DNA from 3 places in the Parabacteroides sp. AT13 genome. Region 1 is predicted to be linked to each of the others. Evidence: riboswitches for the same ligand, from Rfam matches in the RefSeq annotation. Region 1 holds a riboswitch; each other region holds the start of a gene.

Region 1 (4,358 bases):
ATCCGCTTATCATCCTTGCTCAACTTACCCCAGAAGCCGGTATACGGGCTACGTCCCATCCCGACCAATTCCCGTACCAACATATTCCGGATCTCACATTTATCGGTCAGCACGACACCGATCGTGGTGCTCAATTCCTTATCGGAATAAGTATCTATATCTTTTCCTAGGACCAATATTTCCCCATCTAATTTAGGTTGGAAAGCCGATAACGTGCGCAATAAAGTAGACTTCCCCACCCCGTTAGCACCCAGCAAACAGGTTAATTCACCACTATAGATCGTAGAGTGTATACCTTTAGCTACCAGCTTTGTACTACTCTTAGAATGGTAACCGATCGAAAGTCCGTTAATATGAATCGTATCTTGTTTCATCTTACTCGTTCAATTCATTCTTACGTTTTCTAAATAATACTGAGGCCACTACTGGAGCACCTACTAAAGCGGTTACCGAGTTGACAGGTAACGCTCCCTCGAACCCCGGCATACGGGCGATCAAATTACAGATCAACGCCAACGCCGCACCGGCGAATAAGACCGCAGGCATTAAAATCCGATGGTCGGAAGTTTGAAATATGGCCCGGCATAAATGCGGAACGGCTAGCCCCAAGAAGATAATAGGTCCGCAATAAGCAGTGACAATCGCCGTAAGGACCCCAGCCGAGGTGATAACCAACAAACGGGCCCGCTTGATATTAAGTCCCAAATTGCGTGCGTAGCTATCCCCAAGAAGCATCAAGTTCATGGTCTTGATAAGCAGGAACGAGAGAGGGATCAAGATTGTCATAAGAATCACGAACAACGTCATCTGATTACCGGAAACACGGGCGAAACTACCCAATCCCCAAATCACGTATGCACGGATATCCTCCTCGACGCTAAAGAATTTAAGTACACCGATCACGGCGTTTGCCACGTAACCGATCATCACACCGATAATCAACAACGTGACATTTCCTTTTACCTTTTGGGAAACATACACGATCAGCGCCATCACGGATAAGGAACCGATCACGGCCGCTATCGATAAGGCGATCTCCCCCATAAAACCAAGTTTACTCAAGGCAACGCCCCCTAAACTACCGCTTAACAACACCACGAAAGCGACACCCATGCTCGCTCCCGAACTGATACCTAAGACCGAAGGTCCGGCCAATGGATTACGGAAAACGGTTTGCATCTGTAAGCCGCTGATGGATAAGCCAGCTCCCGCTACCAACGCTGTCAATGCCTGTGGTAGTCGGGATTTCCAGATAATATTCTGCCATGTAATAGGCTCATTTCCTAAATTCCAGATAATATGCCAAACCGATTGAAGAGGAATAGAGACTGACCCCAACACCAAATTCAAAAAGATTAGAACAAAAATAGCCGTGACAATCGCCAGCATCCATAGGGTATTTGAATGTCTCATCAGTGTTCCTTATTTAAGTCGAGAATAATAGACCGACTCATGATCCGGTAATAAATCCGGATGAAAGATATGAAGCAAATCCGCTAGGACGATCTCCGGTTCTGTCGGCATACTCTCATAAAACGGCGTGTTCTTCATATTACAATAGATAATTCCTTTCTCCCGGAACGCACGGAAATCCTCATAACGAGGATCTTGCTCTTTCAATGCCTCATAGCTGAACGTTCCCGGGAAACTATTCACGATACGCCAATAATCAGCGTCGTCCGCTTGGTTATAGACCGTCTCGAAGTCTAATGTAACACCACCGGATCGCTCATCATCTTTCAAGAAATAATCAGCGCCGGCATCCTTGAAAAGTTGCGCTAAGAAGCTCTTTCCTCCTACGGCATACCAGTTTCCACCCCGTAACTCGCCACTAAAAACGATCGGACGTTTTTTAACCTTACCATCCGCCGTAAGTTCCTTTAATTCATTATACCTCTTCTCGATGGTGGCGAAACGCTCATTGCCATCTTTCTCTATCCCCAACAGCAAGCCTACGAACTTGATCCACTCGGCCTGTCCCAATGGCGTAGTCTCCTTATAACCCAAATGGGGAATCAAGGGAATACCCACGTCTTTCAGCATCTCATAGCCTCCCCGCTTGAATGGCGATACAAGGATCAAATCAGGATTCACGCTCATGATAACCTCGTTATCGAAATTCCCCTCGATACCGATCTTAGCGGTTTTACCTTCTTTCAGGCGTTCGTTCATCTCTTTATTGAACAAATGCCGTGTACTGGTAATCCCAACGACCCTATCCAAGGCACCCAATTTAATAAAGTTCGATAATTGCAGGGAAGTCATACAGATAACGCTTCGGATAGGAAGCTCTATCACCGTATAATCAGCGGGAATCCCCGTGGGTTTCGCACCTCTTTTCACGAACGCATAATGAAACGTGGTGCTTTCCTCATTTTGAGGATCTTGGATATCAGCCAAGAGATATTGATCCGCATAGGTAAGCTTGAATCCTTGGGCGTATAAAGGCTTAACCTGCTCTTGCGAGAACGCAGATTGCTCTACGGAAGCCGTCTTCCCTATTTCTCCTTTTTCACGGATACCTGAAGTACATGATAAAGTCAATACCGATAAAAGCAAGCATCCACCCGCTATAAACTTATTCATAATCCTTGTTTAATTGACAGTTGATCATTGACAGTTACTCTCGTCCTGCTCCACGGGACAGCAACATTTATTTATGAACCGGCAGGTCTTCTGACTTACTTCCATTCAGGACGCCTTCCCGATTACAAAACCAGTGGCCAAGGTATTGTCCGAATGTTTAAAAGTTCACAGCAGCGTGGTCTGTCCGGGATTCTCACCCGGTTCCCTTTTAATCCGCCTCCCGGAAAAAGAGATAAGCGGAGCCTGTTACAGTGACAAAAGTAGTAAGAATATTTGTATACATCCACAATTTTAAGGACTTTTGCGTTTCAAATAAAAACAGATACACATGAATCATCCTATTCACTTCGTCTCATTAGGTCCCGGTGATCCGGAATTAATTACGCTGAAAGGGCTTAAAACATTACAAAAGGCTGATATTATCTATTGTCCTGCTACACAAGGCAAGCATGGAATCATATCTCGGGCGACGGATATATTGAAAGCTATTGAGGTAGACGAATCCTTGATCCATCCGTTTATTTTGCCAATGAGTAAGGAACGGACAGATGCGTTAAACGCTTATAACGAATTGTTTCTGGATGCCCAAGCTGAATATTTGAAAGGGAAACAAATCGTGATCGTCGCCGAGGGAGACGCTGGTTTTTATTCATCTATACAATATGTATACGATAAATTCGAGGAAACAGGAATCCCGGTAGATCGAATCGCAGGAATTCCGGCATTTATAGCGGCAGGTGCCTTGGCCGGGATACATATCGTAAAACAAGAGGAGCAAATTAACGTAATCCCCGGGACTGCGTCGTTCGATGAACTTTCGGCAAAAATAGAAAATGGAATGATCATCGTCATCATGAAATTACCGGGTTGCCAAGAGGCTATTCATACTTGTATCCGGCAGTATGCGGATAAGGCGGTTTTTCATTATTTCGAGAATGTAGGAACAAGAAAAGAATATTATACTACTGATATCGCCACTATACATTCCAAGGATTTCCCCTATTTCTCCCTACTGATTATCCAACCTCGCTAAAAGAAGAAGGCTGCCCGGAGAGTAACCAAACCCGGACAGCCCATCTTATTACGCTACATGCAATATATGCTTAAGCTGATCGATATGGAAACGAAGTGTATCCATATAAGGTTTCACTGAATTATGGTACATGACCGCTTTTGCGTGCATATCTTCCAACTCGCTTACTTTACGGTTCGCCTCACGCATTTTACAAGCGTTGTAGCGAATACCCGATACATGTCCTTTGATATCCTCGATCGCTTGGTTTCCCCGGTTGAAGATAGACTCTGCTTCTTCCGGAGCGTATACCGTATAGGCTTGGGCAACGTCATCCAGTAACGCCTGTTGATAAGAGCCGGCTATCGGGAGCAATTGATGGATCGCATGATGACATAAAGAATGAACCTCGTTTTGAAGCTTCTTCAATTCTACTTCCCACTTTGATTCACATACTTCATCCAATTGTTTGACTTCCGCTACGACACGACCGCTAAACAATTCCACTACCATCTTTTCCCATGCTTCTGCTACCCACGATTTAGTAGCAAATGTAACCTGACTAAATCTTACTGTTGACATAACCTTAAATTTACATATTATATTGCTAATGTTATTAGTCTCTTATCTGTTTCAATTTATCACACTCAAACCATTTTAGGTTTCTTTTTATCGTTGTGACATCACAAAATTAATCAAATTATTACAGATGAATAATTTTAAAGACTATTTTATAATTCTTTAAAAGTACAACAAGCAA
Region 2 (4,358 bases), on a different contig from region 1:
ATATTCACCCAAAATCTCTAATTCATCCGGCTGGTAGCCGACAATGACTTTAGCGTCTATTTTCAGGCTGGTCGTGTCTACCCGATATACGGCTCCTTGTGGAGCATTCGGGTCGATTTGCACGGGGCCGACATAAGAGGTTACATAGGCGTTTCCCCGGTAAAAACGGATGTACCGGCAGTTAGGAATGTCTATTTGCGTGATCCGCTCACAAGTCCGGGCGTCCAATACTTCTACTTTATGGGAACAATTGACTACAACATATAGCTTACTTCCGTAAATCTGGATATCATTGCCTACATCGCCCAACTCCTTGACCACGTTTGGGTTCCGTTCCGAGTAGAGGTTACGGATATAATAACCGTTCACGTAATCCAGATAATCCAGCGTACATTTATTGCTTCCCATATTCCCCTCGTTCACTAAATACATCCCTTGAGGATTCGCCTCGGGGTGGATACCATCGGAGACCAGCTCGTATTCCGATGGAACTACGATCTCGATCTTACGGCAGGATGAAAAAGCGCAACCGATCAGGATACCTATTATATATAATGTATGTCTTTTCATATCTCGATCGTTAAAGACACTTTGTAATTTCGTTTCGGCATCGGATAATTCAGGATCACGTCGTAGTCTTGGCTTAACAGGTTGTTTACCTCTACGGCAGCCTTGATAAGTCCGAATTTGAATTTCAAATCTTTCGACAAGGAGATGTCGCTGGTGTACCACGGTTGCGTATAATTGTATTTGATATTTTCCTGCTGGTTATACCGCTCTCCCACATATATGAAACTATAGTTGAGGTTCCATCCCTTGAAAGAGGCTTGTGCGATGGCGGAGCCGCTATGCCAAGGGATATAAGGGATTTGATCTCCGTAATAGGTATCCGAGGGATCCGTGAAGTCTTGGGCCTTTTGATAGGTGTATTGTACGCGTAGCGTGACGAACAAATCTTTTACCGGATTGACGGTCGTTTCCGTACTGACATCTATACCTTTGATTTCTACCTTACCCAAATTCAGCATCGTCCAACGGAACTGCTGGCCTTTGGGGTAAGCGATGATCTTGTCTTTCACCTTGTTGTAATAACCATCCGCCTGTATCTTGAAGCGATAGAAAAGATAGTTCTCCCATGTTTTCGTGTAAGCGAAGCCGGCATCATATTGGGTTACGTATTCCGGGTTTAATTTGGAGTTTCCCATATCGGCGTAATACAAATCGTTGAAGGTAGGCATACGGAAGATCCGTTTATAGAAAGCGCGTACATTAAAGTCTTGTTTCTCGAACGGCTTGTAGGAGGCGAATACGGCGGGTGTAAGGATTTGCCGGGCTTTCGGTGCGGGGCCTTCTTCTACACGGTCGTTGATAAAAGTCGCCAGTCCGCTGGCCTGTAATTTTACTTTTCCTAACCGGAGCGCCGTAGCGACCGAAAGGAGGTTGGTGAAGCGTTCCGGGTAAACGAATCCATACATATCGGCGTTCATCTTGTTCCATTGCAAGTCGTAAGAAGCAGAGACATCCCAGTTCGAGAGGATGGAGTAGACATTAGCGGAAGATAGGTAAATCTCCCGTTGCTTATACAGGTTATCTACATGAATCAGCTTGTCGTCGTTGTTCACATAATGCGTACGGTAGAAAGCGTATTTCGCATTGACCTGTGTCTTGAATTTACTATTGATTTCTTTGATATAGGAGCCTTGCATGAAAGAGTTCGTATCCCATACTCGTTCGCCGCGTCGCCATACGTTGTTTACGATAGCCCCCGGGATACCTCGTTCGGAATTGTAGTTGTAGAACTTAAGATTCCAAGTACCGTCGCTCATCTTGCCATACAATCCGGCCTCTAGGCGGGTGGCGTTGATATCCCCGTTTTCCCGGACGGCGGTCGTATCGTAAGCGATCTCTCCGGCAGGGTTGATACGGCGGTAACGAAATTTGTATTTACCGCTTCCGCTTAACCATTCGGCGCTGAAAGAGGCGGCTATGTTTTCTGATATCTTATATTCGAACAGCGCCGAGGGGTTGATAACGTCGAAAGAACCGACTTTCATCGTGGCACGGATATTCGTTGTTTTTCCATCTTCGAAACGAGGACGACGAGAACGCAGATAAAGCGTACCGGCCGCACCGAAATCTTTTGCGGATTGGAAAATATCGCTCTTCTGGCCATTGTATAAAGAAATCTCCTCGATATTGTCTAAGGAATACATTCCAAGGTCTACTTGTCCGTTTTGCGCGTTGCTTAATTCGATGCCGTCGTAGAAAACACCCATGTGGTTCGTTCCCATACTTCGGATATTTACTGTCTTGATACCTCCTACGCCCCCATAGTCTTTCAATTGGACACCCGAGAAGTAGCGTAAAGCATCCGCTACCGTGTGACTGTTCAAATTTTGTAATTCTTTCCCCGATAGTTTTTGGGAAGGAATTACCTCTTTAAAGCTGAAACTCCGGGCCGTGACCGTAACTTCGTCCAAGTGTTGGATAGAGTCGAGTTTGCTTTGTCCATGGGACATACCTATCGCCAGCATCGATAATACGCAAGCGAGGTATCCCTTTCTAGCAAAGGATAACACCATTATTTAAAACCTGTTTAGAAAATGATTCGTACCAAGCCGCTCTGTCCTCGCGAACGACTTCTCCCTAACTGGCAGGTCTTCTGACTGACTCCCATCCCGAAAGCCTTCCCGATATATATCCTTATATACCAGTGGCGAAAGTGTTTCCGGAATGTTTGAAATAGAGCTTCACAGCAACGGGACTGTTCAGGAATTACACCTGATTCCCTTTTAATCCGTAACCCCGGTTGGGTGAAACGGAACCAATTCGGGACAAAGGTATGAAATCTTGTTAATATCCGGGCTATAATTGGAGAATTTCCTTAAATGAAAGGGTTGTACTTGTATGTTACGATTTCCTTTTTATTTAAAGAAGCTTGTACGTCAATTAACCGTTGGTTGCTGCTTCCCCGGAATAAAAGGCTCTCATCCCGAAGGGTTTGTTTGTAGCGGCCATCTACCAATACGTCGATATAGGATAATAAGGCGGCTTGTGCCGGGTTCTTTATCAGGTCCTCGAATTTATATCCCGTGTAGCACCAGATCGTCTTTTGGCTTTTTGCCTTGATCGCCTTGGCTACCTCGGTGAAGCCTTCCGGTTGGAACATGGGATCTCCTCCACTGAAGGTGACGTTGGCGAATTCGTCAGCCAGCACTTTCTCCACGATCTCTTCCGTTCTTACTTTCTTCCCTTTATGGATGTCCCATGATTCGGGGTTGTGGCAACCCGGGCATTTGTTCGGGCAACCCGCCGCATAGATGGCGGTCCGGAATCCCGGACCGTCTACGGTGGTATCTTCGATGATATCTATGATGGACAACATGGTAATTGAAAATTAGTTGTGGGTGACACGGTCGTTCAGCTCGGATAGCTTGGCGTTGTTCCAACGGTCGGTGGTTCCTACCAAGTAACCGGTGATGCGTTGAAGTTTGTCCAAGTGTTTGCTGCCGCATTTCGGGCAGGCTTCCAGATTCGGGGTGGAGTTCTCGTAGCCACAATCCAGACAACGGTTACGGTTATGGTTTACGGAACCGTATCCGATATTGTATTTATCCATCATATCCACGACACGCATGATCGCTTCGGGGTTATGGGTAGCGTCGCCATCCATCTCTACGTAAAAGATATGGCCGCCACGAGTCAAATCATGATAAGGAGCTTCCACTTCGGCTTTATGACGGGCGCTGCACTTGTAATATACCGGGACGTGATTAGAGTTCGTATAATAATCCCGATCCGTGATACCGGGGAGCGATCCGAACTGCTTACGATCTTTTCCCGTGAACTTGCCGGACAAGCCTTCTGCCGGAGTTGCCAGTACGCTATAATTGTGTTGGTATTGCTCAGAGAATTGGTTGGCACGATCCCGGATATACGTAACGATCCTTATGCCTAAGGCTTGCGAATCCTCATCTTCGCCATGATGCTTACCGGTAAGGGCCACCAGACATTCGGCCAGTCCGATAAAGCCGATACCCAAGGTGCCTTGGTTGATAACGGAGGCAATCGAATCGTTAGGCTTCAATTTTTCCGAGCCTAACCACAAGGAAGACATCAACAACGGGAATTGCTTCGCGTAAGCGGTTTTCTGGAACTCCATACGCTCATGCAACTGACGAGCCGTAAGTTCCAGCATATGATCCAGTTTAGCGAAAAATAGGGCGATACGCTCTTCCTTGTTCTCCACCTGCATGCACTCGATAGCCAATCGCACGATATTGATCGTCGAGAAAGAGAGATTACCTCGTCCGATAGAAGTCTTCGGTCCGAAACGATTCTCGAATACACGGGTACGG
Region 3 (4,358 bases), on a different contig from region 1:
ATATATTGAACGTATTAAACAATTTGGCATATCCTTATGCGACAGTTTTTCCCGGACTAATCTTTATGGAAAAGTTTTTTCACCATTCAATGAACTTCCCTCTTTCTCGGCGCTTTTCCAGTTCCTCTTGTAAATGTCGTTGGCGATCTTTGGCGATGTAACGACGGGCGAAGATGTTCGGGACAGCTACACCGAGTGAGATACAAAGAATGATGAGTGCGGAATTGATCCCGTTGAAGAATGCGTTTGTGACCTCACCGACTACTCCATGCAGGTTTATAAATGCCAGTAATGAGCGATACATGAGTACTCCCGGAATCATAGGAATGACAGATGGAATCGTCAATACGTGATTGGGAACATGGCACCAATGAACCGCTTTCACAGCCAATACACTGACTACGAAACTTCCCATAAACGAGCCGATCACAGGACCATAACCTAATTCGAAGTTCACAAAGTTACGGGTACATACCGCAATGATACCTCCTACGGCCACTACCCATAATAGTCGACGTTGGATGTTGAATATCATGGAGAAACCCATGGCTGAAATTGCCGCCGCTATCGCGTATATGTAGTACGGATCATGTGGAACCATACTCAATTCACTGAACTTATGATCGATCTCGACATCGTTCATGACAAGTACCCGCATGGCGAATGCGATACCGAAAGTCATGGCGGCTACCATCATGACTGTATTAGAGGCTCGGGTAATACCGACCAGCAAATGATTGTCCAGCATATCATCCACGAAGTTGATCAAGGGAACACCCGGTACGATAAACAGGGCACAGGCTAATAATGGATGATAAGGCGTATCGGATAGTCCTGAGAAAGAGGATGCGTATGCCAAACAGGTGGATACGAAAGCCGCCGCCGCGATACTCATATATACGTTAAGTCCGGCCTCGACACAGCGGGCTCGTACCCTAAACCCGACGAAAGCGCAAATGGAAGCGAATAGGAATGCCATCCAGTCGCATCCGAATAATTTACAGAATCCTCCGCAAGCAAATCCTGCTCCAATGGCTACGATATAAGGGGTATAATTCCGGGGTTGGTGAACGATCTTCTCCAGTTCTTCCTCATATTTATCCAAGGAATAATCTTGTTCGATCGCCCGCCAAGAAAGCTTGCTTACCTGTGAGATTGTCGTCATGTTAATACCGTGCTTCTCGCATTTCTGGAATTTAGAGAAGGAGTTTCGCTCATCGCTTACGTTCACCATGATCATGGTCCATCGGATATCGATATGCAACTTCTCCTCGGGGATACCCATAAAGGCGGCAACTCGTTTCATGTTTCGCTCGATACGATTCGTGTCAGCGGCACTTTCCATCAATAATTTTCCCGTACGGAGCAAAAGATCCAATTTGCGCCGTAACAACAATACTTCCTTGTCTGTCATCATTTCTTTTAATTCTTATGTTGTACTCTATATCCTAGCCCACGAGGATATGAATCTTAAATGAATGGCAGGTCTTCTGACTAGCTCCCATCCTAATGCCTTCCCGACTACCTTGAGCCAGTGGCGAAAGTAGTATTAGAATGTTAAAGGAGTTTCACAGCAGCGGGACTGTTCCGGATTCTCACCGGATTCCCTTTTAATCCGTATGCCCGAATAGGCATTACGAAACCAATTCGGGCACAAAGGTAAGGAATTTTTTTATTTCTTAATCATCCTTACGGTCTCTGTCTTTTCTCCAGTGATCACACGGATGAAATAGAGACCTTGGGATAAATGGCTTACGTCAATAAATTCACCCGGATTGATCGCCGTTTTTTGGACCCTAGTACCGTTCGTCGTGTAAATCTCTACGGTGGCGGTTGTGCCGATATTGATTTGTATGGTATTTACCGCTGGATTGGGATAGAGATTAAGTGTTGGCCGTGAGACTTTTTCTACGCTTGTCGGAGGGTTCCCCGTGCTAACAAGAAGGTCTTTCGTGACGATCTTCCCATTGGAGTTGAAGCGGATCGTTATCGTGGACTTATGATCCTCATTGATCGTGGTAGTAGTACTGACAATTAATGAGTCGTTACGAATAATTGCGCTGATAGGAGATGAGGGCGTAACGGAGGAGATTGATTTCACGATGGCGGCATCCATATTGTCTGCGTCACTAACCATATTACCTAGAGCAAGTTTATAGACAGGCTTGTCTTCCGTCAGACTTATAGAAGAAGGGAAGCTGGAGGAAACGACAGGTACTGCGTTATCCGGGAAAACCGGGATAGCGGGGAACCAATAGTTGACGATCATCGAATATTCTTGTACCACTTCGCCTTTGTTATTTATACGAGCTAACATGTGCGTAGGATCTTGGAACTCATGATACAAGAAGGTGTATAGCTCGTCGGTTTTTGGGTTAAGGCGAAATCCGGTTCCGTACAAGCGCCAATCCCAGTCCTGTTTTCGGAGGTCGATTAGCTGGAAAAATTGCTTCTTGTCAATATCATACCCACAGATTTGATACCCCGTGAACCAACTGCCTTCTTTCGGTTGTCCGTTCCAGTAAATCTTATTTTCTTTGGCACTGGCGCAGAAACCGTCGGCGGTCCATGCGTACCAAGAGTTCGGAACGACACCGATGGTCTCGCTTAACGGGATCTTTACCGTGTCCACCTTAAAGGTATAGGGGTTCAAGTTTAGCATATATTCCAAGGCGGAACCATCCCCGGCCGTATTCTGGGTCATGCTGATCCAAAGTGTACCATCCTTGGACTGAACGATAGAGCCGAAGCCTCGTTGAATCTCCTTCTCTTGCCCTTTTACGGTCTCTTTCTCGATCGGGGCGGCGATGGTACGGATAATTTTATCGGTTTTCGGGTCTATTATTAATAGACCATATTGTTGATGGACGGCAAAGACAAGGTCGTTGGCACGTACCATGGTTCCGATCTGGGCATAATACAATTCACCGTATCCATCGGCGTTCGGATTTCCGGAACCTTCTATTTGTTTGCCGATCGTCATCTTATCGCTATCGTAGATCCAGATACCGTTGCTGGTTCCTATATAGCCTTTGTGCTCGTCTACCGGAAGATAAGAGCGGCCATCGGCTATGGATTTACCCTCGGCGTTTTGGGCGATATATTTGAACTCCTTGATCACCTTCATGGTCTTGGCATCGCATACGGCAAATCGGCTTCCGGTGATTTTTGCCCCGGGATCGCGCTCTTGCTTAGAGACAAGGTAGAATTTATCGCCATAGATGGTACCGAATTGCGTGGTACATCCCAGCTCATGACCCGGATTCTCGGTCTGGAAGACACGATAGTGCCATTCCCCATCATGGGTGAGGAAATTGACGGTGCTGTTCTGATGGCCGTACCAGTCCTCGTTTACGATAAATGTACCCTGACTGTAATCCATATCCGTAGAACGCAGGATGGAAGATTGTGACGGTACATCCCTCATTTGGGCCGGATCTATGCCGGCGGCCATCCATGAGGTGTTGCCTTGGGCCATTAGGCCGCTCGTGGCGAACGTACAGAGAAATAAGGTAATCGTCTTTTTCATAAGCCTTTTATTTTTAGGATTGCTTGATCATATTGTAATTTCATTTGCTCGCTTACCGGATCTGGAACGATGATGGAGGGGGGGGCGATGTGTAAATCCTGCGCACGGATGATCTCTGTCGAGGTTTCCCCGATCCAACCGCAATATTGGTTTACCGCCGTGTACACCTTGATAAAATCAATACCGGGTAATTCTACTTTATTACCTTCCGCATCTACGGCCCATTCGATATCGAAGCTATTTAGATCTTGATAATCGTTCGGGTGGTTATCTACATATCCCCATGGATAGGAGTAGAGCACGTAGTATTTGCCTGTACCGCTTTCGTCCGTGGCGTTATCCCTCAATCTGGTTCCGGTAAAAGTCAAGGTGCTCTCCTCGATCCACTCCGGATAATAGCTCTGCGTGTGGTACACGTTTTTTGGCAAATAGCCGGTATTGCCTTGGTTATCCTTCCACGACAGATAGGTGGCATCACTCCATTGCTGGCTCATGTCCGGCTCGGGAATCTTGTCGGGATCCGGGCGATCATAGGTAATACGATAATTCTTGACGGTTTCCGGTTTATAGTACTCGCTACCGGCCAGCTCGTACCATTCGTCGTCCGGTAAGCCGTTCTGGTTCGTGTCGAAAGAGACCATGACAATGCCGGGCTCGCAACTGCCTCCCTTTTTCTCTTGATACTCCGGTAGGTCGGAATAGAAAGAGTTTCCGAGGATCATAAAGTCCTTTTTCCCTTTGACGTTGATGACCGTATGATCGAAACCGAAGATAACATATCCTCCGTATCCTCCGAGGGAGATCATCACGTCGTTCGTACCGGAGATAT

What was found. Region 1 has a riboswitch for cobalamin ahead of CI959_RS17920 (ABC transporter substrate-binding protein). Riboswitches for the same ligand answer to the same signal wherever they lie in the genome.
Region 2: linked by a shared signal. The riboswitch ahead of CI959_RS05675 (TonB-dependent receptor) and the one ahead of CI959_RS17920 (ABC transporter substrate-binding protein) in region 1 are both predicted to bind cobalamin.
Region 3: linked by a shared signal. The riboswitch ahead of CI959_RS05695 (threonine/serine exporter ThrE family protein) and the one ahead of CI959_RS17920 (ABC transporter substrate-binding protein) in region 1 are both predicted to bind cobalamin.

Annotation. Positions count from the first base shown of each region.
Region 1 covers NZ_NQMH01000002.1:845,416-849,773, forward strand. The annotation lists gene CI959_RS17910 (ABC transporter ATP-binding protein) at 1-374, opposite strand, end outside; gene CI959_RS17915 (iron ABC transporter permease) at 376-1,413, opposite strand; gene CI959_RS17920 (ABC transporter substrate-binding protein) at 1,423-2,586, opposite strand; cobalamin riboswitch at 2,649-2,848, opposite strand; gene CI959_RS17925 (precorrin-2 C(20)-methyltransferase) at 2,915-3,619, shown strand; gene CI959_RS17930 (hypothetical protein) at 3,668-4,180, opposite strand.
Region 2 covers NZ_NQMH01000001.1:1,267,025-1,271,382, reverse strand. The annotation lists gene CI959_RS05680 (YncE family protein) at 1-570, opposite strand, end outside; gene CI959_RS05675 (TonB-dependent receptor) at 567-2,582, opposite strand; cobalamin riboswitch at 2,635-2,844, opposite strand; gene nrdG (anaerobic ribonucleoside-triphosphate reductase activating protein) at 2,885-3,385, opposite strand; gene CI959_RS05665 (anaerobic ribonucleoside triphosphate reductase) at 3,398-4,358, opposite strand, start outside.
Region 3 covers NZ_NQMH01000001.1:1,272,425-1,276,782, reverse strand. The annotation lists gene CI959_RS05695 (threonine/serine exporter ThrE family protein) at 80-1,417, opposite strand; cobalamin riboswitch at 1,463-1,662, opposite strand; gene CI959_RS05690 (DUF5074 domain-containing protein) at 1,673-3,529, opposite strand; gene CI959_RS05685 (hypothetical protein) at 3,526-4,358, opposite strand, start outside.